DNA from 3 places in the Paenibacillus sp. FSL K6-2524 genome. Region 3 is predicted to be linked to each of the others. Evidence: riboswitches for the same ligand, from Rfam matches in the RefSeq annotation. Region 3 holds a riboswitch; each other region holds the start of a gene.
What was found. A riboswitch is a leader RNA that binds a small molecule or an ion and turns the genes downstream of it on or off. The one in region 3 is predicted to bind cyclic di-AMP.
Positions count from the first base shown of each region.

Region 1: another riboswitch for cyclic di-AMP. It lies ahead of NST85_RS00560 (C40 family peptidase); the one in region 3 lies ahead of NST85_RS23650 (TrkH family potassium uptake protein).
Region 2: another riboswitch for cyclic di-AMP. It lies ahead of NST85_RS18270 (hypothetical protein); the one in region 3 lies ahead of NST85_RS23650 (TrkH family potassium uptake protein).

Region 1 is NZ_JBBOSP010000001.1:117,886-128,502, reverse strand. Features, by position in the region: gene NST85_RS00575 (M1 family metallopeptidase) at 1-209, shown strand, start outside; gene NST85_RS00570 (hypothetical protein) at 369-1,199, shown strand; cyclic di-AMP (ydaO/yuaA leader) riboswitch at 1,430-1,564, shown strand; gene NST85_RS00565 (C40 family peptidase) at 1,571-2,062, shown strand; cyclic di-AMP (ydaO/yuaA leader) riboswitch at 2,321-2,457, shown strand; gene NST85_RS00560 (C40 family peptidase) at 2,462-2,944, shown strand; gene NST85_RS00555 (GNAT family N-acetyltransferase) at 3,305-3,826, shown strand; gene NST85_RS00550 (c-type cytochrome) at 3,967-4,323, shown strand; gene NST85_RS00545 (4a-hydroxytetrahydrobiopterin dehydratase) at 4,659-4,961, opposite strand; gene NST85_RS00540 (hypothetical protein) at 5,160-5,453, opposite strand; gene motA (flagellar motor stator protein MotA) at 5,654-6,457, shown strand; gene motB (flagellar motor protein MotB) at 6,441-7,229, shown strand; gene NST85_RS00525 (pseudouridine synthase) at 7,318-8,022, opposite strand; gene NST85_RS00520 (ATP-binding protein) at 8,032-9,924, opposite strand; gene tadA (tRNA adenosine(34) deaminase TadA) at 10,320-10,617, shown strand, end outside.
Region 2 is NZ_JBBOSP010000001.1:3,983,932-3,994,548, reverse strand. Features, by position in the region: gene NST85_RS18305 (hypothetical protein) at 1-96, opposite strand, end outside; gene NST85_RS18300 (response regulator transcription factor) at 309-986, shown strand; gene NST85_RS18295 (sensor histidine kinase) at 1,025-2,359, shown strand; gene NST85_RS18290 (ABC transporter permease) at 2,429-3,547, shown strand; gene NST85_RS18285 (ABC transporter ATP-binding protein) at 3,544-4,215, shown strand; gene NST85_RS18280 (hypothetical protein) at 4,229-4,597, opposite strand; gene NST85_RS18275 (hypothetical protein) at 4,813-5,220, opposite strand; gene NST85_RS18270 (hypothetical protein) at 5,207-5,734, opposite strand; cyclic di-AMP (ydaO/yuaA leader) riboswitch at 5,861-6,027, opposite strand; cyclic di-AMP (ydaO/yuaA leader) riboswitch at 6,440-6,627, shown strand; gene NST85_RS18265 (hypothetical protein) at 6,806-7,240, shown strand; gene kdpF (K(+)-transporting ATPase subunit F) at 7,368-7,445, shown strand; gene kdpA (potassium-transporting ATPase subunit KdpA) at 7,522-9,198, shown strand; gene kdpB (potassium-transporting ATPase subunit KdpB) at 9,215-10,617, shown strand, end outside.
Region 3 is NZ_JBBOSP010000001.1:5,111,512-5,122,128, forward strand. Features, by position in the region: gene NST85_RS23625 (ABC transporter ATP-binding protein) at 1-317, shown strand, start outside; gene NST85_RS23630 (hypothetical protein) at 314-997, shown strand; gene NST85_RS23635 (alpha/beta hydrolase) at 1,080-2,042, shown strand; gene NST85_RS23640 (cation:proton antiporter) at 2,084-3,322, opposite strand; gene NST85_RS23645 (potassium channel family protein) at 3,353-4,018, opposite strand; gene NST85_RS23650 (TrkH family potassium uptake protein) at 4,036-5,370, opposite strand; cyclic di-AMP (ydaO/yuaA leader) riboswitch at 5,444-5,607, opposite strand; gene NST85_RS23655 (CPBP family intramembrane glutamic endopeptidase) at 5,896-7,620, shown strand; gene uvrC (excinuclease ABC subunit UvrC) at 7,602-9,539, opposite strand; gene trxA (thioredoxin) at 9,661-10,008, opposite strand; gene NST85_RS23670 (YqzM family protein) at 10,256-10,411, shown strand; gene dnaI (primosomal protein DnaI) at 10,484-10,617, opposite strand, start outside.

The DNA.
Region 1 (10,617 bases), 5.0 Mb from region 3:
GGACCGGAGAAGACAACCAAATCCAGATGAAACTGGAATATAAAGAACCCCTAGTTTGGGCTATGATTGATCCCGACTATTCACTGGTATTGGAAAATAAGCATATTAACAATTTCTTTAACGCTGACATCGATAAGACGCTCCGCACACGCTCTAATCTAGGAATCGTCAAACTATTGGAGTCCCTACTTGGATCATTCCTATGGTGATACCTAGCTCATAAAACTAAGGCTGTGCTTACGATGTAAGTTTTGCTCGATGCTTATTCAAGTTGCTACGCCCACAAAATCCATGCTTACGACGTAAGTTTTGTACGACGTCTATTCTATGGTGCTACGCTCACAAAACTTTTAGGAGGGAAGAAGGTTATGACCTATGTTCGCAGTGGATGGGGGCATCTAAAGAAGCAGTTTCCCTCCGTCATTATTCTGTTTCTATATCAACTTCTCTGGGGTTTCTTTCTGTACCGGCTAGTTGATACGGCTGTCACCTCGGTGCTACAAAGATATCCGGATCCTTCACTTAGCGACCTCAGCCGGATTCTGTTTCTTGTTGAGGGTCAAATCGGACTACGGGAAAACCCCGATATTGCAATGTACTTCTGGATTTTGGTCAGCATGGTAGCCATTCGTTTGGTACTGGCTCCTCTAATTCAAGCCGGCATCTTGTATGGATTAATGCCCCAGGAATCACGAAAATCCGGTTTGCCACTCTTTAGAGGAATGCAAGTGTTCGGGAAGCCGCTTTTTCTCTTTTATCTTCTAGAACTCATTCTTATTTTAGTCCCAGCATTTTGGATTGTACCTAAATTGAATCATCTCTGGCCTAGTTTACTGCAAACAGGAAGCGATCTTCCCACTATATTAACCATAGGGGGCTATGCGCTTGGATGGGTTTGTTACATCTGGATCCTAAGGCAATGCCTCCTGTTCGCCCAGTTTGGATATCTATTTAAAATGGGTACCTGGGGTGCCTTACTGACGTGTATAAGATATCTGTTACCAGGGATAGGCATTTCACTACTGCTAGGGATATTCAGTTTTACGGTGTTCATGTTGTTCGGTACCATCTCATGGTTCTGGACAGGTTTAATCGCACTTATTCTGCAACAATTACATCCATTATTCCGAAGCATATTTAAAGTTTGGCAAGTAACGTCTCAATATCAGCTCTGGGAAACAAAGTCACAAAAAAGTTAATTTTATTTTCTCTCTACTAACTTCCCTATTCCCTTGTAACTCTAAGACCCCCGTATCTTTACGGAGGTCTTGTTCTCTATTCACTCTGTAATTCTCGCTATTTAACTATTGCCAAAAGATACCTACCCCTGCTACAATAACAGCAGTACAATTCCAGTAACAACTTTGTAATTATTTTTGTCATCTTTAGCAGGAATTCTACTCTCGATGTAGAATATGTATTCTCGGGTGTTATATCATAGCCGAATTCCCTGACCGGGGAACGGGGGAACCATTTTGGGTGAATTGATCTCGCTTCAGAGGGATCATAGGGGACCTTCAACCGAATCCTTAAGCTAACCTCGTAGGCATTGGAAGGAGCTTGACCTGTTTTGAGAAAAAAGCTAACCGCAGTAGCAGTAGGTTGTGCCCTCTTATTTACTTTAGGAACTGGTAGCGCTTTCGCAGATTCCAAGTTGGACAGTGCTATTGACAAGGGCCTAGGTACTAAATATGTTTCGGGTGGAACTACAACATCAGGATTTGATTGTTCCGGATTCACTATGTTCGTATTTAGCAAACTCGATATCGAGTTGCCTCATCAATCAGGATCCCAATATAAGATGGGAACTGCTGTAGAAAAAGATGAGTTGAAAGCTGGCGACTTGGTGTTCTTTAACACTAGTGGCAAAGGCGTATCTCATGTAGGCGTATTTGTTGGAGACGGAAAGTTTGCTCACGCTTCTTCTTCTAAAGGAGTAGTTATCAGCAAGCTAAGTGATGATTATTATGTTAAACGCTATGTTGGAGCTAAACGTATACTCAGTACAGATAAGTTTGAAGAAGTAGCTACAGATTCACCAGATCATGATGATGTAGAATAATAGTAACAAGCAAAACCCGCAGAGGTTCCATTCGGAATCCTCCCTGCGGGTTTTTTTATTGCCCACAGGAATTATTACCACGTTAACGGGAATTATAAACGGATGGGAGACATCATTATGGGAATATCGACCAAATAGGGTGTTGAACTTGTAAAAGTTTGCTCACTTTGATACACTAATCAAAGTAAATAGTAACAACTTTGTAATCTGTCTTGTAACAGTAACTACGACTACGACTACGACTACTTTCAGGTGCACATCATTGAACAGCCGAATTCCCGGCACCGGGGAAACGGGGGATCCAGTATGGGTGAATTGATCTCGCTTCAGAGGGATCATAGGGGACCTTCAACCGAATCCTTAAGCTAACCTCGCAGGCATTGGAAGGGATTTGACATCTTGAGAAAGACTTTGACAGCAGCGGTAACTAGTTTAGCTATTTTGTTTACTATGGGAACAGGAAGTGTCTTCGCCGATACCTCAAGCAAAACACCATTAGAAACTGTAGTTAGTTCGGTATACGGTACACCCTACAAATTTGGGGGAGTTAGCACAAGCGGATTTGATTGTTCCGGATTCACTAGGTATGTCTTTAAGAAGATGGGTGTGGATCTTGCTCGTGTTTCTACAGCCCAATACCAGCAAGGTAAAGCCGTATCTAAGAGTCAACTAAAAGAAGGGGATCTCGTTTTCTTCAACACGTTAGGAAAAGGAGTATCTCATGTCGGTATTTACATCGGTGATGGAAAGTTTGCACACTCTTCATCCTCGAAGGGAATCAGTATTGATAAACTAAGCAATAGCTACTATAAAGCTCGTTATGTTGGAGCTAAGCGTATTTTGAGCCAATACAGTTACTCTGTCTATGCCGCTGAATCTTGATTTCTTTCATAAAACAAACACAAACATAAGTAATGTAAGATAAACTTTATCGCCACAATTGATTCTTGCCGGAATCTATTGTGGTTTTTCGTATTCTATTCAACAACACGGATACTCAGCAATATATGCCGGATAATCAATATTGGTTCAATCTCTCTTCTTTATAACGAAATTTTTAATTAAAAGGTTTCCGCCTTTTACTAATTTCCTTATAATGAGAATTACCCCTTCACTTCACATTTCAAACATCTCAAACATTAGAGTCTTTACAATGATATAAAATCCCGTTACAGTGAGGGTAAACTGACTCTGCTGGAGAACGCAAAATGCGGCATTCCTACGGTCCAAGGAGGCATAAAAATGGATAAACCTATTCCCCAGTTTCAGATAGCCGCTATGGAAGATAGTCACGGAGCGGAAATAAGCACATGGCGTTACGATTCCCCTTATGATGTCTATAGTTGGCTACCTTGGGAACAAATGAAAGCGCTCGATGTAGAATTCGGTAATCCAGTTTTACGGGCCGAGCAGTATGTTTCCCTATTGGATGCAAATGGAGTACTTTCTGGATTTGCCCAATACTTTCCACTAACTGATGTGACAAGACTCGGGATCGGTATGCGACCTGATTTATGTGGGCATGGTATGGGGCAGTCATTTGTATTGACGATTGTGGAGGAAGCCTTACGTCGCACACCACATCATGTCATTGATCTAGAGGTACTGACTTGGAATACTCGGGCAATCCGAGCCTACCAAAAATCCGGTTTTACGATTACAGATTTATATGAAAAATTGACTCCCGGGGGAATATCCAAGCCATTTTATTGCATGGTATACAAAGGAATTCCAACTCTTCCAGAAACGCCAACTTCAGAATGACTATGACAATCTGCACATTATTTCAAAAGATTTGAATAGTATATAAAATAAATATTACTATTTTTGACACAAACGCTTTGATCCGCTACCAGGTTCCGTTATAATAAAGGGGATAGTTTACATTTGGAGGGACGATCGGAATGCAAAAGTGGATCATGAGCGGGTTATTCTTCGTCGCGTGTGGATTAGCCCTTGTATTAATGCTCTCCTTACCAGGCAAAGAACAAGTTGCACAAGAAAATAAACCTCAAATGCCAGAAGTTACGTTAAGCGCAGAGCACGCAGAAACCGTTGTCGCGACAAGTTGTATTAGTTGTCACGGGGATCAGCTAGAAGGAAATGTGGGACCAAATCTACAGAAGATTGGTGCCGAGTTATCCGCAGAGCAACTCTACGCAATCATCAATAAAGGTAAAGGTAATATGCCTGCATTCAAAGATAGACTAAAGGACGAAGAAATTGCCAATGTCGCACTATGGCTAGCAGAGAAAAAATAGCATAATTTACAGAATCGCAGGGAAGGCCCGCGAGGAGCATGTTATCATCTCCTCGCGGGCCTTCTGTGCCATCCACACATTTTCACATCATAGAGCACTACATGCCTGCTTTGCAGCCAATTGGATTAACCTACTAGCTATGTTATGGCATAAGCGCCTTAACTATCACTATGCTAAAGTACATTGGACCAGTTGCGCCGAATCACTGCAGCTTGGCGTCAGCACAGTATTTAACGAAAGTAAGGACGCAGAAGAAATGCATAAATATATCTATGTGTCCTGACTAATGCAGATCTATCTATATTCATTAAAATTCAAACTAAAACATGTAAAGCTTATCGATCTACTGCACTGGATTTTACGAAAGCTTCGTTATATTGCTGCGCTTCTTTAATATCCACTGCCGTAATCCCGCCTGATTCCCATGATGTTAAGCGAAGCGTTACCGTCTTATGGTCAATGGTTATAAAAGGATGATGATTGAACGCCTCTGAGATTGTAGCCACCTCATCAACGAACGCAATACCTTTCATAAAGTTGGAGAACGAATATTTACGCACTATCCATCGTCCTTCCTCCAGCTCCCACCCCTCCAACTTTTCCAAATGCGCTTCTACTTCTTGCGGTGTAAACGGCATTCTTCTTCCTCCCGTTCTTTCAGAACTTCTTAAATTTACCCAGTTTATTATATTCCCCATGCCTACCTGATCATACGTGAGAGAATCATCCATTATTCCTTAGAACTAAGTCACACCATATGCTATATAAGCTATTCTTTTCCTAGTCTATTTTACCACTCATGTGGGCTCATTCAAAATTAGTTAGGGGAACCCCCGTCAAACTAGCTTGACGGAGGTAAGTTCCTTTTCTCCAATGAGGAAATTAATAACATGGTTGTCAGCATCGTGAATCACGACCGCACATCCAACCTCAATCATCGACTGCGTACCTAGCGCATAAAATAAGTCTTCTGCCAGCGCTTCATGAACCTCATGTCTATCCTCAGCGGACAACCTCTCCCAGTCCGAAGATTCCATCTCAAAAAAAATGTAGCTATCAGAAATACATGATATTGCCTCCGTCAACTCCGCTAAAATAAGTCCATAATCCCTACCGTGCTTCACTCCCACAAGCATCAAAACTTCCCTTCATTATGTCTTCAAAAGCTATATTTCTATTATACCGGAAAATTACACTTAAAAAAAAAGCGAAATCTGTCGATAACAAAGATAAACCATTTTTCTTGCTGTCTTAATCTCATAAATGTTCTTCTGCAAGGATGCTGGAAGGATCGGAAAATGGATTCAATATCTCAAGGACGAGGTGTACAATGGAAATTTCAACGATTATTGGACTTATACTTGGTGTAGTGGCGCTTGTACTAGGGATGTTTCTGAAAGGTGCTCCGGTTGAGAGCTTAATCCAGAACCCCGCAGCCTTTGTCATTATATTTGGTGGGACAGCCGCAACCCTCTTTGTTGCCTTTCCTCTATCAGAACTTAAGAGGTTCCCTGCATTATTAAGAATAACAATGACGAAACCCAAAATGATCAGCAAAGCCGAATTAATTAAATTGTTCATGGAATGGGCGACGATTACAAGACGCGAAGGACTACTTGCACTAGAGAGCAAGGTTGACGAAATCAATGATGACTTTCTGCGTGGCGGTATGCGCATGATTATTGATGGCAATGATCAGGAATTTGTTCAGGATGTATTAACAGAGGACATCGCTGCTACAGAAGAGCGACACAAGGCTGGCGCCATGATCTTCTCTCAAGCCGGGATGTACGCTCCAACCCTAGGGGTACTGGGAGCCGTAATCGGTTTGATCGCCGCTCTATCAGATATGAGTGATATCGCTATACTAACTCATGCCATTTCCGGGGCATTTATCGCTACCGTTTTTGGTATTTTCACGGGTTATGTGATGTGGCATCCAATTGCCACTAAATTGAAACGTCTTTCAAAGAGAGAAATGGAAGTTAGATTAATGATGGTGGAGGGACTACTGTCCATTCAATCAGGAGTATCAACGATTGCGATTCAACAGAAACTTGCTGTATTTTTAACCCCTGCCGAACGTGCGCAAATTTTAGAAAAGGGGGCGGGTGAAGGTGCGCAAAAAGTCTAAACGGCATCAAGAACATGAAGAGCATGCCGATGAAAGCTGGTTACTCCCCTATTCTGACCTTATGACGCTCCTATTGGCTATGTTTATCGTATTATTCGGTATGAGTAATATAGACAGCCAGAAGTTTCAGGAGATGAGCGACGCCTTTAATAGTGTGTTTACCGGAGGTTCCGGTGTTCTGGACCACAATTCAATGGTTAGTACCAATGAGAATACCAGTATGGATGATATTTCTAACGCCCTAAACAGAAAAATGAACGATCTACAACGTAAAGAAGAAGAAAATCTGGTCGCTCTTAAGAAGCAGCTTGACGAATATATCGAGCAGCATGGATTATCCGAACAACTAGATACGAATCTTAATCAATCACAACTGATGATCACAATTAGTGATATTGCTCTCTTCCCATCAGGCGAAGCAGAGGTTAAACCAGATGCACGAATACTGGCTAAAGCTATCGCAAGGATGCTGGAGAAGTTTCCTGATTATGAAGTATTCGTGTCCGGTCATACCGATAATATTCCGATTTCCACCAATCAATTTCGGGACAACTGGGATTTAAGCTCGGTCCGAGCCTTAAATTTCATGAAAATCCTTCTACTTAACGATCAACTAGATCCTAAAATGTTCATCGCTACCGGCAATGGTGAATATCGCCCAGTGGCGTCCAACGATACAAGTGAAGGACGCTCACAGAACCGCCGGGTTGAGGTCTCCATCATCCGGAAGTATCAGGATTCTGCTGCTGTACAAGTTACACCTGTAGAATAGAAACTCAAATAAACATACATTTTTGAGAACATAAAAGGGAAAGTATTGGTGTCTAAGTGACCCACCAATACTTTCCCTTTTATTACTATTAAGACATCGGGTAATCTAACGACAGACTTAGATCACGCTTCTCTTGTGGTGTTAATTCCCGCCATGTCCCGATTGCTTGATTTCCCAGATGAATATTCATAATCCGGATACGTTGCAATCTACGTACCCCATAACCTAATGCACTGCACATACGGCGAATTTGTCGGTTCTTACCCTCCGTTAAGATCAATCGAAAGACACGTTCATTAATGCGAGTAATCTGGCAAGGCCGGGTCATTTCTCCGAGAATCTTTACGCCTTCACTCATCGCTTTAAGAAATGAGGGAGTCACTGGTTTATCGACGGTAACGATATACTCCTTCTCGTGCTTGCCCTCTGCCCGTAGTATTTTATTAACAATATCTCCGTCACTCGTTAGTAGAATAAGGCCTTCTGAGTCTTTATCTAAACGACCAATGGGAAATATGCGTTCTTCATGGCCTACAAAGTCTACAATATTACCTCGAATATGTTTCTCGGTCGTACTAGTAATCCCCACCGGTTTATTCAATGCGATGTAGACGTGTCTAGAAGGCTTGTCAACAAGCGGCTTCCCGTTAACTCGAACATCGTCACCTTCTTCAGCTTGACTGCCGAGAACGGCCTTTACGCCGTTTATCGTAACTTTGCCTGACTCGACCAACTTGTCCGCTTCTCTTCTTGAACAGTATCCCGTCTCACTAATAAATTTATTAATCCTCATTCTGTCATGTCACCCCACTATGTCATTATCCCCAATATTCCCTTGTTCTGCCTCCGCATGAATCCTCGGTAACGTCACCGTCACCACTGTGCCTTGGCCAATCTCGCTCTCAATTACCAGCGTACCCTGATGGGCCTCGATAATCCGCTGAGTAATCATGATCCCAAGACCGGTGCCTTTCTCTTTGTTCGTATAGAACGGCTCACCGATCTTTTTCAAACGTTCCTTCGAGATTCCTACTCCCTCATCTGTCACAGTGATCACCGCATGCTTTGGACAATCACTATCTAACCGCAGGGTAATTCGCCCCCCTACTGGCATAGCCTCCATCGCATTCTTCAATACGTTAATGAACACTTGCTTCAACTGGTTCTCTTCACAGTGTACCAGAACAGAATCCTGCGGGAAATGGACTTCAAACTCAATATTATGTAAATGCGCCTCACTATCTAATAAAGAGATAACATCTCCCAATGTAAAACGCACGTCTTTGACCTGAAAATGTACGGCCTGAGGTTTGGCGAGAATTAGAAACTCACTCACAATTAGATTAATTCGGTCCAATTCAGATAACATAAGATCGGTATGACTCATGTTGATCGCCTTGGCACGCTGCTGCATTTGCAGAAAACCTCGCAGTGTCGTAAGCGGGTTACGTATCTCATGCGCCACCCCTGCGGCAAGTTGTCCAACCATGGTCAATTTCTCCGAACGACGAAGTAACTCTTCCATCTTATTGTGCTCTGTCATATCACGAGAGATACTGATTACTGCAGTAATTTTCCCATCTTCATCAAAAATAGGGGATTCACTCATACTTACATTTATCTTGCTTCCATCTTTACATATCCGAACAGCCTCTGACAGCACAAAGTGCCTACCAAGCTCTAATTCCTTACGCCATTCTCTTCGGTACTCCCCTGGAGAACTAGGAATAAAGTCCAATCTAGAGCCCACAACTTCCTCGCCCGTCCATCCGTACAGATATTCAAATGCCGAATTCACACGAATAATCTTCCCATCCAGATCCGTTAAATGGATCGCATCCGCCGTCTGATTGATGATGGATTCTAAATGCTCCTTCATGGCTCGGTTCTCCTCATTCTTCCGATGCAACTCCATCGTATTTCGGCCGAGGCTTCTAGCCATTGCATTAATTCGAAGAGCCAACAAACCCAGCTCATCCTTTGATTTGACTTGTAATCTATCCTCAAAGTCACCAGAAGCTAACTGATTGACCCTGTTAAGAATATCGTGAATGGGCCTGGTCAACTCACCAGCTAATATGTAACTCGCAAACACAACAATTTGTAGAAGCACAATCGAAGTGGAAACCTGACTCCACACCACTTTAGAGATGGCTGATGAAATCGGCTCATAACTTGAAATAATTCTAATGACATAGGATTCACTTTGGTACGGCATAATTGGAATGAAGCTCACGAGTACATGTTGACCGTTAATATGTGTATCATTCAGAAAACTTGTTCGTGTCTCTAATGCTTTTCTCACAGACCCTAGATCAGAATCATTCCCATACGAATTGGTACCAAAAAGAATATTCACGTGACTTTGACTGCCAAGACTCATTCCAGTTATCTCTAAGAGGTTCTCATTAGACTTCAGCGATTCCTCTGCTATTCGCCCCGGGCTGGCTAATGAAAGTGTACTCATAATTAAGGCGTTGTTGATATCCTCATTAAATTGACGCTTAACATAATCGTAGACGGAGCGGCTTTGTTCAACCGCAAGAGCAATCTGTTTGCCTGTTAACATCATGTTGCTCTCACTATCTTTACGTAAATTATCCCGTGTCGAAAAATAGCTCAGGCCAATATTCAAAGACAGAATAACTAGGGCAAATACTGACATAATTAGAGATAGCTTTGTTTTAATGGACAATTACTCTCCTCACCCCTTGGAACAAGTCTATCAATTTAATATATATTTTGGAATATATTGTTCTATATCTTCATCATACTCGTAACGACATCTTTTGCAAAGATATTGATATTCACTTGCTGATTTCCTACAATCAAGAAGCAACGACCTAACCTCGTTCAGGAAACGTCAACCATTTTAGTGAAAATAATAAGCTTATTCAAAAAATGTTAAGGGTTTATCCACATACTATTAACATATCAACAGAATATGTGCACAGTTTGTGTATAATAGTGGGGATAAAGGAATTGGATATCAAACTTATGCACAATCTTGTCCACAACATGTTAACAACGAATATTTGTTCGTTGAATAATTCTTTGTTTCGAATCTAGCTAAGGAGCTGAAAGCATCTCATGTCACTACCTATACCTCCAGAACCTCCTATCTCTTCTTACCCTCATGAATACTGGATGAATGAAGCAATTGCTGAGGCACGCAAAGCTGAAGCCATCGGCGAAGTACCGATTGGCGCCATTATCGTTCTCGGGGACGAAGTTGTTGGCAGAGGCCATAATCTAAGAGAAAGTGGTCTAGATGGAACAGCACATGCCGAGATGATTGCTATCCGCGAAGCCAGCCAATTCATTGGAGCTTGGCGATTATTAAATTGTCGTCTCTACGTTACTTTGGAACCCTGTCCCATGTGCGCAG
Region 2 (10,617 bases), 1.1 Mb from region 3:
ACCTCGTGCAGCATGGTTATGTAGATCACTTTTGGGAGCTTGACGTAATAAGTCGATGTTATTGTTTTCGAGTGCCGAAATAAATGAATCTGTCATAAGCGTATTCCCCCTCTACCTATGTAAATAAAAACAGCTTAGCAGATTAAGGGAATTTTGGGTGTGCGAAATGTAGGTACTAAGGGGTGCGAATTAACTTTTGAAAATAAAGAAATATAAGTTACACTAAATAACAGTGATCGTATGGATATTTCGCCCGTGGGGCGCTCGTCGATCGAAAGTAATATTACAGTTCGTTAGGAGTTGGAACGGTGAAAAATCTATTAATCGCAGATGATGATCCACATATTCGTACTTTATTAAGACATGTATTAACTAATGAAGGGTATTTCGTATTGGAAGCCAAGGATGGCAAAGAGGCTATTGAAAAAATGAAAGAGGCTACGGTTGATTTAGCCATTCTCGATGTCATGATGCCACATATCGATGGCTTGGAACTTTGCCAGCATATCCGTGAGAATTATGATATTCCGATTATTTTGCTGACAGCGCGTCAACAATTAAGTGATAAGGAACAAGGGTATTTGCGTGGAACAGATGATTATTTAACTAAGCCGTTTGAACCTGATGAGTTATTATTCCGGATACGTGCACTGTTTCGCCGCTACTCGATTGCTTTTGAGGACAAGATACGTTTGAAGGAACTTGTGATTGATCGTAAAAACTATGAGGTTACGGATGGGAAAGATATGCTGCTATTGCCCGCAAAGGAATTCGAACTCCTAGCCCAGTTAGCTCAGTTTCCAGGTCGGCTCTTCTCGCGAGGAGAATTGATTGAGTTAGTGTGGGGGTTTGATTATGAAGGTGATGAACGAACAGTTGATGTACATATTAAAAGGTTGCGGGGAAGATTTGCCGATTACGAGGATAGCTTCATTATTCGTACTGTTAGAGGTGTAGGATATAAATTGGAGCTGGTGAATACATGAAGTCGTTATATGCAAGGATGTGCATTGTATTTTGTTCGATGATTGTCGTGAGCTTTCTTCTCGGATTTCTGTTATCAAACGGCTATTATCATGTAAAGATAAAACCTCAAAATGATAAGAAATTAACACAAATGGCGTTGAACCTACAGAAATTTAGTGAAGAGCATCCGAACTCGATTGATGAATACCTTAGTAATGCTGCTTCGCTAGGATATCGAATATACTTGACGGACAATAAAGGGGATGAACGTTTTTTTGGTAACCCCTTTAAGAGCTACGATTTGAAACAGGAGCAATTACAGCATGTATTAGACGGAAATATTTTTCATGGTGTCGCTGAGTATAAGGCCAATTTGTTTATTACAGGATTCTTTGATAGTGAAATAGAAAATGCGATAGGTGTACCTGTACAAATCGAACATCGGACTTTCGCCATGTTTATGCGTCCAGATGCTAATGTGCAATTCGGTGAATTGCGAGTGTTCTTTGCACTTCTCTTAGGTGCGGCCGTTTTATTTAGTTTTCTCTTCTTAATGATTAGCATTCTTCATATCGTAAGACCGATTTCACGGCTTACTGTGGCTACCCAAGATATTGCCAAGGGGAAGTATAACTTGAGAGTGCAGACTCGAAGACGTGATGAGATAGGGCAATTAGCAAATAGTTTTACAATAATGAGTCAAGAACTGGAACGGACTGAAAGAGCGAGACAGGAATTTGTTGCTAACGTATCTCATGAAATCGAATCTCCACTTACCTCTATTCAGGGGTTTGCTACTACACTTAAGGATCAATCGATAACACATGATCAAAGGGTTTATTATCTTTCTATTATAGAAGAGGAGAGCAGACGGTTATCCTTACTAAGTAAGCAATTATTGACGTTATCCACCTTGGACTATGATTCAAATACATTGCACATGAAAACATTTAATCTTCGCGCCCAAATTCGTCAAGTCGCTCAAATCATGGAATGGAAACTTACGGATAAGGAATTATTTCTTAAATTAAGTGTGCCTGACATGAATTTATATGGGGATGAAGATTTATTGCATCAAGTATGGATGAATCTCATTTCAAATGCGATAAAACATACTCCGGCTGGCGGTAAGGTGATGATCGCTGCAGAAGTTCAGGACAAGCACTGCATTGTTACTGTATCCGATACGGGTGAAGGCATTGCTGAGGGGGATTTACCTAATATCTTCGACCGTTTCTTTAAGGCGGATCGGGTGCGAACTCGTGAAAGTAACGGTACGGGGCTCGGACTTTCCATTGTTCAAAAAATTGTTCATGCTCACAACGGGTCGATTCAAGTAGCTAGTAAGCTAGGAGAAGGAACCGTATTTACCGTGACTTTGCCGTATTTGTAATTTGTTATTCATATTCCGTTCATGTTTCCCTCCTAAACTAGAGTCATAGAGACAAGGAGGGAAATTTTTATGTTCTTAGCACTAAGAGAAATGCGACACTCGAAGGTTAGATACATTTTTATAATGGTCATTATGTTGTTAGTCTCTTTTCTGGTTCTATTCGTAACCGGTTTGGCGAAGGGACTTGCTGACGCGAATATCTCGGCAATCGAAAGTATGTCAAATAATCATTTCGTGATGCAGGGGGATGCGGAGCAGAAATTTAGACGTTCGCAACTGGGTGAAGATGATTTGAACAAAGTCCGCTCGATTGTAGGAGAAGAGAACGCAACTCCAATTGCAATGCAAATGAGTGCAGTTACAGTTGAAGGACTGGATACGAAATCGGATGTTACCTTTTTTGCAGTAGATATGGCAGGAGCACTCTCACCTAAAGTTGTGGAAGGTGAAGCTGTCACCAATGATGACAATGGGAATGTCTTGGTGGATTCTAAGTTAGCTGATGCAGGATTGAAGATTGGTAGCACCATTAAAGATCAATCGACGGGAATGACTCTGACGGTTACGGGAATTGTCAAAAATCAGTCCTATAGCCATACTCCGGTTATTTTTATGAATATTCATGACTGGCAAACCATGAAAGGGCTGATGTCTCAGGACCCTGAGATATTGAAATCATCCCTGTTTAATGCTATTGCACTAGATGTCACTTCTGATCAAGCAACGGCGTTATCGGGGAAAGTGGACAACTTGGAAGTGATGACACAAAAAGAAGCTGTTTCTAATATTCCAGGTTATGCGGAAGAGCAAAAATCACTCTTGCTGATGATATCCTTTTTATATGTTATTGGTGCATTCGTTCTAGCAGTCTTCTTCTATGTCCTAACGATTCAAAAGACCAGTCAATTTGGGATATTGAAAGCCATGGGAACGAAGACAGCATATCTCGCAAGAAGTGTGGTAGGACAGGTTTTAATCTTATCTGTTGTAAGTCTTAGTGTGAGTCTGTTGTTGACATGGGGATTAATGTCAATCCTTCCTGAATCCATGCCGTTCCAGATGAATCTGTCTACCGCTTTATTAACAAGTGGTCTGTTTGTGGTCACGTCCTTGTTAGGATCACTTATTTCAGTAACTCAGGTTGCTAAAGTAGATGCATTGGAAGCTATTGGGAGGGTTGGAGCATGAGTTCAAAATTGATAATGAAGCAAGTTACAAAGACCTTTGGTGACGGAGATTCAACGATCTCAATCCTTAACCGTTTAAACCTCGAAGTTAATGAAGGAGAGTTTGTAGCTGTTCTTGGTCCTTCTGGTTCTGGTAAGAGTACGTTCTTGTCAACGGCGGGTGCGCTGTTATCTCCAACGAGTGGAGAGATCATTCTGGACGGAGAGTCTCTGACTGGAAAAAGTAAGCAGGAGCTTACTTCAATACGCTTGCATAAAATTGGGTTTATGTTTCAAAGCGCGAATCTACTGCCTTATTTAAAAGTACAAGAACAGTTGTTATATGTGGCAAGGCTTACTGGGATGAATTCCAAGGAAGCGAAAGACCGTTCCGAGCGTTTATTGAAACGTCTGGATATATGGGAACGTCGTAATTTTTATCCCGAGAAGTTATCTGGAGGGGAGAAACAACGGGTAGCTATAGCTCGGGCATGGATGAACAATCCTGCGATTCTGTTCGCAGATGAGCCAACAGCCAGCTTGGATTTCAAGCGAGGTAGACAAGTGGTGCAAATGATAGCTGATGAAGTGAAATCAGAAGGTAAATCAGCTGTCATGGTTACGCATGACGAGCGAATGTTAGAGTGGTGTGACCGTGTGTTGCACTTACAGGATGGAGTGCTTGTGTAAAGAATTCATCCACTTATATTTTTAAAATAGGGGTGTTCCACAAACCATGTGAATGGTTACTGGGATGCCCCTTTTTGTTAGCTTGTTCACGTTCTTTTCTGAGCTGCGCTTTCAGTATAGGAACACTTTGTCCAAGTATGCATTGAATATCGGCTAAGGGGAGCTTCATCCCGTACCATAGAAACTTCAGGACTCTCTCGTTAAGAGCCTCAGTAGATCGTAGGGGATCGCTCGTCAGTCCTTCAGAGCATTGACGTATACAAAATTGATAAGCTTGCAAAGAGAACTGACGAGGATTCCAATCCGCTTGAGAAAAGGGCTCGTAGAGCTCTAAAAAGGTACACGTTGTTACTTCTTCCGCTGCAAAGGATTCTTCCAACATCACATAACTAAGGGAGTATATTGAATTCGCGTACTTGTGTACGTATTTTGCATACATCTTATTGTTGCTATGGAGTTTTCGTAGTAAGGGAGACTTGTTCATTGTAAAAGTCCTCTCTAAAGATAAATTGTGATAAATTTATAAAATCGAGAAGTAGGCCGTAGATTTATCGATTAAATTTGTTGTATTTAGATCAAAGTGAGGCTGCTTCGGGATTAAGACCTTCGGCAATGCTTTAATAAAATTGAATGATTGCGGTACTCCCATAATTCTGCACCCACAGCAATTCTGTGCTGTACATATTTGACTTGAGCAAGTTTCAGTAAGGCAGTCTGAACCAATTCAAACTGATTTTTCGCCCAATCAGAGTCTTTATGACGAACAATCTCCAACGCTTCTTCAAGTGTACTATTCCGGATATTCATTAGGAAGGAACCCCATCTAATTAAATCCACTGCTGTATCATCCGCAGAAAGGATACATTCAGCAAAGCCACATTTTTTACCACAAGAAAGCTTAAGGACAACATGCCAGCATCGTTCTGATTGTCTTGTCCCACTCAGAAGAAATGGGGGAGAATCAAAAGCAAAGAGTTCTATTTGCGAAAGTTTATTCTGATTCATTTAGCGTTCCTCCTGAGGATTCCATAAGTTTAAGATCCACATGATGGGTGAATTTAACCTTTTCTATAAAAGCGAACAGTTCGGATTCACTCTCACAGACAGCAGTATGCTCCAGCCATATCCGGTATCTCTTTTTATGAATAGCAGATAGATGTAAAGGAAAGATCTTGCGAGATCTTACGATATACCAACCGGAGGCAACATCCTTCCAAGGTGCTCTAAAGACATTGGAGAGTGGAAATCTGAGTCGTGTAGACCAATCCTGTTTCTGCTGCTTATCCCGAATGCTTCTATACACCTCGCGTACAATGTTTGGATCCATGCATTTCTCACAAGATGAATGGTTACTAAACTGGCGAAGCACCTCTATTTTGTTCTCACCAAATCCGTAACCCACAATATATCGCTGATTATTATCCTCATACCATAGCGCCCCGAAGCATAAGTAGCTTAGACTTACGGGTTCAAGCATGTTTTGATGTATCCCCAAATAATAAACCTTTTTTCCATTCAAAGTGACTCATCCCTTTGCAACTCTTTCATTGTAGGCATCAAAAAAACCGCAGACAGAGTAGGACCTCTGCTGCGGTTTGCGATTACAGGGACAAATAAACCTGACGCAAATGCGTGGCGAATGAAGGGTCTCTCTCTATGCGCTTACGAGGTTAGCTGTCGGATTCGGGCGGTGAGAGTCGCCCTACCTTATGAGACTACAAATCATCTCCTTCGGATTCACCCCAGTAGGCCTTATCGGCCTGATGGTTCCCCCGTTTCCCGCGGAACGCGGTAATTCAGCGTGTGTTCCTCAGAATGATACTATGGCTTGAATCCTTTTGTAAAAGTCAAAAGTTATCTCTTAAGTCAGGGTTAAACCAAATTCGGGCAACAACGGAGAAAAAATGGACTAAAAGCATATATGTGACCTATTACAAGGCCTCTACCTCTCTCAGGCTCGGTTTCTTGATTTATAGGTTTTTGAGTGGTCAAAGTCCCCATTTTCTATTCTGTATTAAATTTATCACAATCATTACCATTTTCGCGATAATCATTGCAAACTCACGAAAATAAGAGAGATAAGGAGTATAGATATCAAGTAAGCGCTCTCCAATATGTATTTAGTTTCGAATTTGCATTTTTTTGGCAACAATCGCATTTTACAATAAATCAGCTTGAATGTATGATTACTCCTGTTTCCATCACACAATTCAAAAAACAATCGAATATTTATCCGCTTAATTTCCGTTAAGGAAAGCGGGGGAACCAACAATGGGCATCCGATGTGAGAGTCGGAGCCGATTATGGGGTGAATCCTGTAAATGATGCATGAGTAGTGCATTGATACAGGTAGGGCGACTCTCACCGCCCGAATCCGACAGCTAACCTCGTAAGCGTATGGAGAGAGGATGAGTGCAATGTGACGGCTTTTGAGTCACAGAGGATTTCCTCTGTGGCTTTTTGTTGTGCCATTTTATGAAAATTATTTACAGGTACCGTCTAATGACGTGACACAGTGATTGGGAACTGTGTCCGAAAATGATGACTGATCAAAGGATCGTTCGGAGATTTTCGTTGCCTCCTTATGTGCTTGAGAAAGGGAAAGATAGAGATGGCGAAAGAAGAATATGTAGTTGTATGGGCACCAACAAAGGCCGGAGAAAATTTCATAAAATTATTGAAATTCAAAGGCATTAAGGTAGCAGGGATAACCAACAGTCAAATGGGCAAAAGTCGGCTAGAAGAATTGGGAATCGAGCATTGTATTTTGGCAGATACGAGTCATCCGAATACGTGGAATCTCCCGCCGTTCCCGGTAGGAAGAGTATATCTGTTTGAGAGCAGCCTTACGTTATGTTGTCGTTACATTCAGATGTGCCGCTCATGGACGAGAAAACCCATTTTTGTAATCACAACTTCTATAAATCCGCGATTAGTGTATAAGGGGCTTGGGGCGAAATATGTAATTTATTCTCACAGCGGTGATGTGGCCTTTCTGGCAGACAAATCCGCCCTATTAGAATAATGAAAGGAGTGTGATGAACCATGATGGATCTGTATATGGTGGTTGCATTAGCAGTTATATACGGTTTGTTTTATGGATTTACGACTTGGTGCGAACGTGTAATTGAAGATACGGGGAGGAATGAATTGTGATTCTGATTATCTCGATTACCTTTTTATTGTTCCTATATTTAGTGTATGCCTTGATTTATCCGGAAAAATTTTAATTTCATAATAACGTAACTCTAAATATTGTAGAAGTTTTAGGCAATATAAGCCTAATTATAGGAGGGTCAGTCATTCATGGGCATTTTACAAATCGTTGTTGTAATCGGAATCCTGCTGTTACTGGTTAAGCCGATGGGCACTTATTTATTTCATGTATTTTCCAATGAGCCGAATCGTACGGATAAATGGTTTTCGCGTATTGAAAAGGGCATCTATTCCTTGATTGGATTGAAAAAACGGGATCGAATGTCTTGGAAAAAATATGCGATGAGTTTTATTTTGACCAATATCGTATTGGTAGCTTTCAGTTATATTTTTCTTAGATTGCAGCGGGAATTACCGCTAAACCCGAATGGAATCGGGGGCATGGAGCAGACGCTTTCTTTTAATACAGTAATCAGCTTCATGACGAATACGAATCTACAGCATTATAGCGGTGAAACGGGGATTTCCTATTTCTCGCAAATGGCGGTCATTACGATGATGATGTTCACCTCGGCGGCTAGTGGTTTCTCGGTTGCTGTTGCTTTTGTCAGAGGGATAACCGGGCAAAAGTCGGTGGGAAACTTCTTCGAGGATTTTGTCAAAGCACATATCCGTGTATTCATTCCTTTAGCGTTACTGGTTACCCTAGTGTTGGTAGGATTACAGGTACCACAGACGCTGAAGTCGACACTGGAGGTCGCTACACTTGAGGGGCAAACTGGGCAAATTGCCATCGGCCCGGTTGCATCACTAGAATCGATCAAGCATTTAGGTACTAACGGAGGAGGGTTCTTCGGTGCCAACTCAGCGCATCCATTTGAGAACCCGAGCCCACTTACCAATGTAATTGAAATGCTCTCAATGTGGTTGTTACCGGCATCCCTACCGTATATGTTTGGTTTGTTCGCTAAGAACAAGCGTCAAGGTTGGGTGATTTTCACCGCGATGATGACGTTATTCGTCCTGCTACTCTCGCTGAATTTTTATGCCGAAAGCAAAGGGAACCCCGTCATTAACGCCATGGGAATTGATTCATCGCAGGGCAGCATGGAAGGTAAAGAGGTACGTTTCGGTATACCACAGTCCTCGCTGTTTACTGCTGTAACAACTTCGGCGACCACAGGTAGTGTTAACAATATGCATGATACTCAGACCCCACTGGGCGGGGTTACCCCACTGGCGTTGATGATGCTGAACAATGTATTTGGCGGCAAGGGTGTCGGGCTAATCAATATGCTGATGTATGCCATCCTGGGCGTGTTCCTCTGCGGTCTGATGGTTGGTAGGACACCAGAATTTCTCGGACGAAAGATAGAAGCGAGGGAGATGAAACTGATCGCGATCGCGATTTTGGCTCATCCGCTTATTATTCTCGTACCTACGGCCGGGGCCTTTCTGACTGATCTCGGTAAAGGTGCTATTACGAATCCCGGCTTTCATGGGTTGTCTCAGGTATTATACGAATATGTTTCTTCTGCCGCTAATAACGGCTCAGGTTTTGAAGGACTTGCGGATAACACATCCTTCTGGAATATCACCACAGGGATCGTCATGTTGCTAGGACGATATATATCGATGATAGCCATGCTTGCAGTAGCAGGCTCCCTGCTCCGCAAGAAGCCAGTTCCAGAGACAATCGGTACTTTCCGTACAGACAATCACCTATTCACGGGTATTCTGATTGTTACGGTACTAATTATCGGTGCGCTGACCTTTCTGCCGGTCATCGTGCTTGGTCCGATTGCAGAATATTTGACCTTAGGATAGGAAGAGGGAGATCTAGATGAGTACTGTACAAAGAAAAAAGCTGCTGACCGGACCCATAATCCTAAGCGCTGTTAAGGATAGTTTTATAAAGCTTAATCCGGTAACTTTGATGAAAAATCCGGTCATGTTTGTCGTTGAGCTCGGAACGATCGTTGTTTTACTCATGGTGTTGGCACCAGGGTATTTCAACGCTGAAGATTCAGTAGGATTCAACATTACCGTATTGTTTATTCTTCTATTTACTGTGTTGTTTGCAAACTTTGCTGAAGCACTAGCGGAAGGACGAGGAAAGGCGCAAGCTGATTCGCTCAAGAAGACGAAACAGGATATTACCGCTAATAAGTTGGTGGGAACGGTACTTAAGACCGTCTCTTCCTCAGAACTTCGTAAGGGAGATATCGTCATCGTAAGGCAAGGAGAACTAATCCCTGGTGATGGCGAGGTAATTGAAGGGCTAGCTTCCGTTGATGAATCGGCTATTACAGGAGAATCCGCACCTGTCATTAAAGAGGCGGGTGGTGATTTCAACTCCGTCACTGGGGGTACACGAGTGGTGAGTGATGAGATCAAAGTGCGGATTACAAGCGACCCAGGCGAATCATTTCTAGATCGGATGATCTCACTTGTAGAAGGTGCCAAGCGTCAGAAGACACCGAATGAAATCGCATTGAATACGCTCCTGATTAGTTTGACACTTATTTTCTTGATCGTCGTAGTTACTTTGCGTCCCATTGCGAGCTATTTAAATATTGACCTTGAAATCCCAGTCTTGATTGCATTGCTGGTCTGCCTGATTCCTACAACGATCGGCGGGTTACTCTCAGCGATTGGTATTGCAGGCATGGACCGCGTTACTCAGTTTAATGTGCTGGCGATGTCAGGGAAGGCGGTTGAGGCTGCCGGTGATATCAATACGATGATATTAGATAAGACCGGTACTATTACTTTCGGTAACCGGATGGCAAGTGAATTTGTACCCGTGGGGAATGAAACGGAAGCCGAGCTTACGGCTTGGGCAGCGATAAGCTCACTGAAGGATGAGACACCAGAAGGACGTTCTGTCATTGAATTGGCTAAGAAGCTAGATTGCAGTTATGACAGCAGTCTTGGAGATGGTGGTGAATTCGTAGAGTTCAAGGCGGAAACAAGAATGAGTGGTATTGATCTACTTGACGGACGCTCCGTTCGTAAAGGAGCGGTTGACTCCGTGAAGAAATGGGTACTGTCCAAAGGGGGTCAGATTCCTACTAATTTGGATAGTAACTCGGATGCCATTGCCCGGCTAGGGGGAACCCCGCTTGCTGTTGCGGTAGATAACCGGATCTATGGACTCATCTATCTGAAGGATACGGTTAAGCCTGGCATGAAGGAACGCTTTGAAGAACTTCGCTCTATGGGGATCAAGACGATCATGTGTAC
Region 3 (10,617 bases):
CAGCCAAACTATTTCAATATATAACTTTAATCGAGCAAGGAACGATCACTACTCATCTTGAGACTGAGCAATTTATGGAGCAGGCGCATTATCTACAAGGGAACTCTTCTTTATTGGAACGCCTGTCCGAAGATCCACATGTACTGCATCAAGAATCCCTTGCGGGGACTACACGTCTAGTCTGGTGGGGGGATTTGGATAATAGGGAACAACTTATTCACCAAGGTATCGAGATTCAGCCAGTTCCATTACAAAAGCTGTTCGTTTATCTAACTCGAAAAAGACTTAAATCATCACAATCGGAGGATGTCATATGAGATCATTTCGTAAACAGATGAAGTTTCACTGGATAGATTTTCGTAAAGCCATATATATATTCTGGTTAGTTCTAATACTTGTTAATTCTACACAAATAGTGATCCAACATTTCTGGCCGGGTATAATCGATTCACCTATTGATCAGGTATTCGCTGCTAATTACAGTGTCATTGCTATTTTCACACTGGTTGCTGGGCTTATAACCGCAACCCAAACCTTCCCTTTGATGATGAGTTTCGGATTCACTCGAAAGCAATTCTTCATTAATGTTCAAATCATTTCTATAATTTACTGCGCTGGTATGGCCCTAATGCAAAGTATCGTCGTGCATGCCGGTAGCGCAATTATTCATTTGTTTGATTTCCAACCTCAGTCTAGCCTCATTCCCTTCTTCACTTTGTGGTATATGCAGTTTTGGATCTACCTAGCCATTTCCTTTCTATTCTTCGTGATGGGCATCGTATTTTATCGATTCGGCACTCTCGCTGGAATCTTTGTTATTGCTGTATATATCATGTTACTGTACTGGATAACCGAAAAACCAAGCTTTGATTCATATTTCAACTCCATAACTGCCAATACCAGCCCGACCCTAATTCTTATCCCCTTAATTATAACCATCATTGCCGCGAGCATCGGTTGGTTATTGTGTCGCCGAGCTGCTATACGTACCCATTAAATAAGAAGAGATCTTTCGGCCACAAGAGTAGATATTAGATTGGCAATGATTTGACCATGTAGAATGCAAAGGAGATATTCAGATGGAAGTAACGTTGAGCCCTAAAAAGCGAAAAAAAGTATCCAAGAAAAAAGTCCTTCTAATTATTGTTTCAGTAATCGCACTCCTCACACTCATCATGTTTTCAGCAATCCCTCCGCTAGTTATGAAAGACATGATTAATTTGCATGTAGATTTCGAAGTATACGCAGCTGAAGATTACGGAGTGAAGGCAGATTCTCTTTCCCTGGAAACAGAAGACCATTACTCTATTGCTGCATGGAAAGTCGAACAAGAACAAGAGCAACCAAAGGGGATCGTAATCCTCTTATCAGGTATTCACAACCCCTCCGTTACTGCCTTTTTTGGATACTCTAAAATACTGGAAGAAAACGGTTATGATTCTCTTCTGATCGAACTACGTTCTCATGGAGCCAGTGAGGGAGATAAGATATATCTTGGAACTAAAGAGTATTTGGATGTAAAGGCCGGAGTACAATATATTAAATCTCAGGAAAAGTATAAAGATACGCCAATTATCGTGTGGGGTACTTCGATGGGAGGGACAACTGCTATAAATGCAATCGGAGAAATTCCGGAAATCGATGGTTTGATTAGTTGCTCCGCCTTTTCATCTGGAACCGACGTTTTTATTGATAATATGATAAATATGGGAGCCCCCTCCTGGTTTGCAAAGATAGAAAGACCTTTTGTATGGATGTATCTAGGATTGGAATTTGGGTTTGATAACATGAAGATTAACCCGGTGAATGAAATTCGAAAGTTGAATGATAGACCTGCGCTTCTGCTCCATTCAACGGAAGATTCGCAAGTCCCTTATGCAAGTTTTGAACGAATTAAAGAAAAGGCCCCGGATACTACCGAGACCTTTGTGCGTGAAGGTGATTACCATTTTATTTTTGACGAAGAGAATTTCGATAATCCAACCAAAGATACTGAAGTGTCAACAGTAATAATAGATTTTTTACAGAAAAATTTTAAATAGAACATAGTAATTGAGATACAATTTAATACTACCTTATAAAGTCACCCGCTAGCTTCCTCTACTTCTAATCCAAGCTTGCGGGCGACCCAACCGGTCGTACTGGCCTGAATCATAATCGTTAACACAATAGCCATAAACGTCACCGCCGAGATTATCTCAGCATGAGCAATCCCCATTGCAAGTATCATCCCCGATAACGCCGCCGGAATTACCCCCGTCTCTCGAACCCAGCACATGAACACCAACTCTCGCCAAGTCCATTTCACTACTCTATCAGGCAATGCACATAACAATACGGTAATCGGACGAGCTACGAACATTAATATCAACACAGCGGCAAGACTTTGCCAGAAGTACTGTCCTAGAATAACAAAATTTACCTGACTGCCAAGTAGCACAAAGATCAGCATACGCATCATAACCGTAGTATTCTCCGCAAAGGAATTAATTTCAAGCTCTTGGGGCTTTAATGATAAATGGAACGTTTCGGCATTGCCCCAAATGATACCAGCAACAAACGCAGCCATAAATCCGCTGACATGCAGGAAATCCCCAAGCCAATACGAAGATAAAGCGCAAATGATCATTACTATCGGCGCATACTCCTGCAGTATACCGTGACGCACATGCCCGCTTAAATATGTAAAAAGTGCTGAAACGACGATGCCTATTAAAATACCACCAAAAGCCGTTTTTACAAAATCCCAGGACATCGCGCCAAAATTTAATGCCCCGCCTCCAACAACCACTGCAAGCAAAGAGAAAGTTAGGATGGACCCCGTAGCGTCGTTAAATGCCGATTCACTCTCAACCGTCTCACGAACTCTTTCCTTAATTTTGACCTGTTTAAAAACAGGAATAATCGATGCAGGATCTGTAGAGGCAATAACCGCTGCTGCCAGGAATGCAAAGACCCAGTCTACACCAAACAAATAATGAACACTCGTACCAACCACCGCCATAGTAATCAATACACCCGGCACGCTAAGCAGTGATAGTGTAATCCATACTTTTCGCAGCTCACTGAGTTTCAAACTGCGGCCTCCGTCAAACAATATAAACACCGAACCAACCGTTAGAATCATCTGATTAACCAGGGAGCCACTCGGCTCGTGGATTAATTTCAATCCTGGACCGAGTAGCATACCCACAGCAATAAATATTGCAACATCCGGCAGCTTCAGCCAGGAAGCCAGCTTTCCTGCAAACATCCCAACGCAAATAACAAATAGCAGCAGCATAATATCATCCGAAATTATTTTACCTACAGCCGATTCCATTTCAGTCACACTCCAACCATAGGATCATAACTAATCTTCATTAATGACAGCTTTAAAGTCCTCAATATTTTTATTAGATCCTATAATTACCATAATGTCGCCCGTAATCAATTGGTCCATAGCGGTCGGAGCTACGATAATTCCGCTTTTTTTATGAATAGCTACGATACTGCATCCAAACCGAACGCGTGGATTAAGCTCGCCAATACTCTTACTTTCAAGACAAGCTGGAACTATCATTTCGACAATACTGTATTCTTTGGATAATTCAATAAAATCCAGTAAATTCGGATTCACAAGCTGGTGAGCAACCCGAATCCCCATATCACGTTCTGGAAAAATCACACGATCCACTCCGAGTCGCTCAAGTGCCCGTCCATGTAAAACAGAGATGGCCTTAGCAACTACGGTTTTGATTCCTAAATCCTTCAATAAGATCGCGGTTAGGATACTCCGCTGAATATCACTACCCATGGCCACGATGCCACAATCAAAATTGCGAACTCCTAACGACTTAAGTACCTCTTCTTCCGTGGTATCTGCCACTACGGCATGCGTAAGACGATTACTGAGTTCATTAACTATTTCTTCGTTATGATCAATCCCGAGAACCTCGTACCCGAGATCCATCAATTCCAATGCGAGGCTAGAACCAAACCGTCCAAGTCCAATCACTACAAACTGCTGCTTTTTCATTTTTTTCGTCAATCCCCTTATCCAATAATCATTTTACCTTCTGGATAGCGATAAAGTTCTTTACCCTTTTTTGGTCCCAGTGCATAAGCTAACGTTAAAGGCCCAAGCCTTCCAGCAAACATGGTGAAGCTAATTATAATTTTACCAATGAGCGTCAGTTTACCTGTAATCCCCATCGATAGCCCTACTGTACCAAATGCGGATGTTGCCTCGAATAGTATACTCAAAAAACTAACATCCTCAGTAGTGGATAATATCATGGAGACAACAATGACGAGAAATAACGACAACATCGTGATCGTCACAGCCTTGAATATTCGTTCTTGTGCCAGACGGTACTTAAACAATACCAGGTCTTCCCGTCCACGGATCATTGAAAGGACAGCACCAACAAGTATAGTGAACGTTGTCGTCTTTATCCCGCCCCCTGTGGAACCAGGTGACGCACCGATGAACATCAGAATGATCATAAAGAACTGTGTTGCTTGTCGTAACGCAGCAATGTCCAGTGTATTTGCTCCCGCCGTACGTGGTGTGACGGACTGGAAGAATGCGCTCCATATCTTTACACCCCAGCTCAGGGGTTCAAGCGTCTTAGGGTTTGTAAATTCAAATATAAAGATCACAAGCGCACCAATTAGGATAAGTGTAGTTGTCATCGTTAATACCACCTTAGAATGAAGCGATAATCTACGGCGGCGACGGAAGTCGATTAAATCGGACATCACGATAAAGCCAATACCACCGGCGACGATTAAGAACATCGTGACGAAATTGACGATAGGATCCCCTACATACATCGTTAAACTCTGATACCCACCAAATAGATCAAAGCCAGCATTATTAAACATTGCAACCGCATGAAAGATACCAAAGTAAATAGCTCGACCCCAAGGCATATCGAAGGCCCAACGAATCGTATAGACTAACGCCGCACAAGACTCAATCACTAACGAATACATCAATACTTTACGGATTAGACGAACAATACCCTCCATTGAGTTTTGATTCATTGCTTCCTGGAGTACCAATCGATCTTTCAATGAAATTTTTCGCTTGAGTGCAAAAGTGAATAAGGTTGCCATAGTCATAAAACCTAAGCCCCCGACCTGAATCAGGAGCATAATTACGACCTGGCCAAAGGTAGTGAAATGGGTTCCCGTATCAACCACGATCAATCCCGTTACACATGTAGCCGAAGTTGCCGTAAAGAGTGCATCAACAAAGGGGAGTGTTTCACCTGTTGTACTCGCAATTGGGAGCATCAATAATAGCGCTCCGACCATAATTATCGCGGCAAATCCGAACACCAATATCCGCGGCGGGGAAAGTTTAAACCATTTAGACAACACATGTTCACCTCATCACGTTAATAAAAAGAACAATAAAAAAAGACACTGGAAATCCAATGCCTTGCGGTGGTTGGGCTCCTGCTGCAAAGGCCTACGAGGTTAGCTGACGGATTCGGGCATGCACAGTTGCCCTATTCACTTCATCACTGGAAATAATTCAATCCAAGATTCGAAGTAAAATTCACCCCTACAGATTGGTTCCCCCATTTTCACATGGAAATTTGGCCAAATATTATTTTCATTTATTTACATTCATTTCAGTCAAATGGATTATAATCTTTATTCTTCCCTATCACAAAGCTTCATTTCCATGAAAAACATTGAAAAAAACCTAAAAGAGGCGAAACGCTGTTCCACGTCATCCCTTCTCCCAGCTTTGCTAAGCCTTACCGATGTTATTGCGGCTTTTCAACATTTCGTTCTCACTTATGGCGAATGTTTTCACCCTGTGTTATCTTTACTGAGACGAATATGAAGCGAATTGATCTAAATTTGAATAAAATTTCATTTTAAAGGGGTTTTATAATGAATGCTGCTGTTAAACCATTCGGACGCAAACTAAAAACGAGTACACTTTGGATATTGGCCTCACTAGGACTCGTTATTTTTGTACTCTTACAAGTTCTCCCTACCACTGTCTCAGAGTCACTTCAAGTCGAGCAAACGAAAAATATCATTTCGAAAGACGAAGCAAAGCAATCTGCTGTAAACTTTATGGAATCAACTCTCGGTATTTCAGGAAACTTAAATGAAACCTTAGTTACATATGAGACCTATTCAGAGGTCTATGGTTATTTATCCAAGGAAAAATTAATGGAATCGTATCTGAAAACTTATGATAAACAGTTCCCTTTGGAATTGTTCCGCGTTCGTTTTGAAAATCCTGATGAAATCCACTCTGCGGTAACAGTAGATGTGCATATGACAACAGGGCAAGTCGTTGGTTTCGAGAAAATTGCTTCCGCTAGCAATTCAACTAAAGATTTGATGCTTGAACTAAGCTCCGAATCATCAACAACTACCTTAATGGCCAAAGCTAGAGAAGGTAATTTAAGTCTGGAAGAAAAAGATGCATTGGCGACCCCTTACCTGAAATCATTTGGATTCACTAAAGATAAATTGATCCTAGCTTCTGGGGAAGAGGAGATCGGGATTCAATATCAACTTCAAGACAACGAAATAGGGAAATCTAAAGGATTCATCGATATCCGCTTCGAGTTTGGAGCAGTCTCTTCAATGGAGACCTATTTCAGCACTCCTGAGTCTCACATCGACTACGTGGATGCTCAGACGAGATTAGCATACTGGCTCACGTTTGGAGGGTATGCTTTATTTACTTTAGTACTTGGTATTCTAGCCATCGTATTCAGCGCCAAGACTCGGCCCCATTCTTCTTTTAAGCGTGGGATATTTCTATCCAGTCTTTACTTTATACTCTCTATAATAGGTGCAATAAATATGCTTCCCTATCTGCAAAAAGAAGGCGTGGACCCGATATTCCTAATCATCGGATTCCTAGTACAAGGTATACTGACCTTGACTATGGCTGCCTCCGTCTACTTCTCACTTGTTGGAGGGGATGGTCTATTAAAGAAGAATGGCCTTAATCTGTGGGCACGTTCTAAGGAACCCGGATATGGGCGTCATGTCCTGAGCTCTATGGCTGATGGTTACGCTTGGGCCTTTATTCTACTTGGTCTACAGTCCATCATATTCGTTATCTTGGATAAAACCATTCATTTCTGGTCAACGTCAGACGCTACACAATCACCTTACAATCTGTTATATCCGTTATTATTTCCTTTACTCGCTTGGGTTGCCGGTATTGGTGAAGAAGCTGTATATCGTCTGTTTGGAATTCCCATGCTCAAAAAGATCGTTCGTAACACATTCGTTGCCAGTCTCATTACAACCATGATCTGGGCTTTCGGACATACATTATATCCAATCTATCCTGTCATAACACGTCCTATTGAATTAGGAGTTATCGGATTATTATTCAGCTTCATCTTCCTGCGTTATGGCTTCATCGCGGCTGTCTTCTCACACGTAATATTTGATAGTATCTTAATGGCACTTAGCCTCATCTTTATGGGAGGATCGATTAACTTGGTGGCAGGATTGTTCTATATTATTCTTCCTGCTATCGTTGCTTATGTGATTTATCTATTCAACCCACCGGGAAAGGAACGAAGAACTCCTTTGATACAAAAAAAGAGAGGAGCCGTTGATTACGACTCCTCATCCTGAAGGGCATTAATAATTTGATTGGCGAGCTTCTCGCCGATCGACAGGGGCCGAAAGTCTTCGACTGAGGCCTCTTTTATTTTTTTAAGTGAGCCAAAATGCTTCAGCAAAAGTTTGCGACGTTTCTCACCAACGCCAGAAATAGCATCCAGACGTGAGGTAACCATCGACTTGGCACGTTGCTCACGGTGAAATGAAATAGCAAACCGGTGTACCTCGTCCTGAATCCGTTGCAACAAGTAGAACTCCTGACTGTCACGTGGCAAGTGAACTGGCTCTGGTGGGTCACCTACCATCAATTGAGCCGTCTTATGCTTGGCATCCTTAACGAGACCACACACAGGGATATACAACCCCAGCTCATTCTGTAGTACATCGACAGCTGCCGAGATTTGCCCCTTCCCTCCATCTACAACGATCAGGTCAGGCATTTGCAGATTGTCCTTCAGCACCCGTTCGTACCGGCGACGAATGACTTCACGCATCGTCTCATAATCGTCTGGTCCCTGAACGGTTCGAACTTTATATTTACGATACTCCTTCTTAGCTGGCTTCCCATCAATGAAGACGATCATAGCCGACACAGGATTCGTTCCCTGAATATTGGAGTTATCAAAAGCTTCGATTCTTGAAACTGATTCGAGACCAATACTCCGGCCCAGATTCTCCGCAGCCTTTGAAGTCCGCTCTTCATCTCGTTCAATCAGCTTGAACTTCTCGTCAATCGAGACGCGGGCATTATCCTCAGCCATCGTCACCATCTGCTTCTTAAGCCCCCGCTGAGGCACGAGAACCTTCACACCGAGCCATTGCTGTAGCGCTGCAGCTCCGCTCGCCGGGTCCAATGATTCGCCACCAGCAACACTTGCAGTCACTCCTGTGGCATCTATCACCGTTTCCGCTGAATCAACACTTTCCTCATCCCCAGCAAGCCCCTTCAATTCAGGTAGAAGAATTTCTTGTGGCACCGCCGGATTATCACTGTAATACTGCGTTACATAGGATAGAAAATCACCATAGGCTTCCCCGTAGAACGGAAAGACCGAAGCATGACGCTCAATCATTTTACCCTGTCGCATGTATAATATCTGGACACACATCCAGCCTTTATCGACAGCAAAACCGAACACGTCGCGGTCTTTGGCATCCGCCATCGTGATCTTCTGTTTCTCCATTAGCGCATCTATGTTGATGATCTGATCTCGTAATTCCTTAGCACGTTCAAAATACAATTCCTCTGCGGCTTCATGCATCTTACGCTGTAGTTCTTTCTTGATTTCCTCATGACCACCACTGAGAAAGGAATTGATTTCCTGCGTCATTTTCTCATACGTTTCCTGAGGCACTTCTTTTACACATGGTGCAAGGCACTGCCCCATATGATAATAGAGACAAACATCTTTGGGCATGACATTACATTTGCGCAGTGGATACATCCGATCCAATAGTTTTTTTGTTTGTTGAGCTGCATAACTATTCGGATAAGGTCCGAAATATTTCCCCTTATCTTTCAACACTCGCCGAGTGACTTCAAGCCTAGGGTGTTCTTCGTTTGTAATTTTAATATAAGGAAAGGTCTTATCATCCTTTAATAGCACGTTATAGCGTGGATGATGAGTCTTGATCAGATTGCACTCCAGAATGAGTGCTTCCATGTTACTTCCAGTAACAATATACTCGAAATCTCGGATATCCAAGACAAGTCGCTGCGTTTTACCATCGTGGCTGCCTGTGAAATAAGAACGGACCCGGTTCTTCAAGACCTTTGCCTTACCAACGTAAATAATGGTACCTTCTTTATTCTTCATCAAGTAGCAGCCCGGAAGATCAGGTAATAAAGCCAACTTGTGACGGATAGCCTCCATAGCCTTCTCTTGCTCTTGTTCATTCTCTTGTTCTTGTGAATCATGAATCAAATCCATGCCCGTGACTTCCTCCCCTATGGAATTGTTCACTTCGAATAATATACAGAAAACGCCCCCGGACATGCCGGAGGCGTGGGGAAAACATACCCTTGCAACCAAAAAGAAGCAATAAAGCTTATTAGTGTTTAGCGATCAGGTTTTTCAGTGCTTCTTTGGAATTCAATCCAACAACCTTATCAACGGGTTGCCCGTCTTTGAAAAGGATCAATGTTGGAATACTCATCACACCAAAACGGGACGCTGATTCCGGGTTTTCGTCCACATTCACTTTTGCTATTTTGACCGAATCTCCTACATCTGAAGCCAATTCCTCTAGAATTGGAGCGATCATTTTGCAGGGACCACACCAAGGAGCCCAGAAATCAACAAGGACCATACCTTGACCTTCTACTTCATTATTGAAGGATTGATCGGATACATTAACAATTGCCATAATAAATCTCCTCCTATATGTTTGTTTTATCATGTTTGCACAGTATTCTCAGAACAAACACAATTTCATTCAGTTCATAATGATGAATCCATCCTAAAATGGCGTCTTGCCAATTATACCACATTTTTTTTGAGAATGGGTAATCACCGTTACACGCGCGGTTAAAGCGCCTTCTTTACAAAATAAAGTAGAAATGGTTATACTATTAATAACCCAAAATCGTTTTGTCTATAACATATATCATTGATGTTTCCAACTTGACCGAGGAGGCTACGCCAATATGGACGCTAACCCACATGCAAACGACCCAAGAGCGCATATCAACGAAGAGCCACGCAACGATTTATTTGATTTGATGAACGGTTTCTTCGGTATGTTTACGCTCATGGCCGTTATTTTCTTCGGAATGGTCATCGTAAAATTTATAGCCGGTTAAGAAGCTGGACGGCAAAAAGGCTGGATCTTCTCCTCCAAGAGAATCCGGCCTTTTTTTGTATTTGTATTTTATTTATTGATTTCGCCCACGCTTGTTACTCCCATGAACTTGTACTACGTCCACAAATGGGGCAATCCGATCCATCAAACGTTGACCCTTATGTTGTTCTTCCCCATCTTTATTCGTAAAGCTTAGATGCTTCTCCA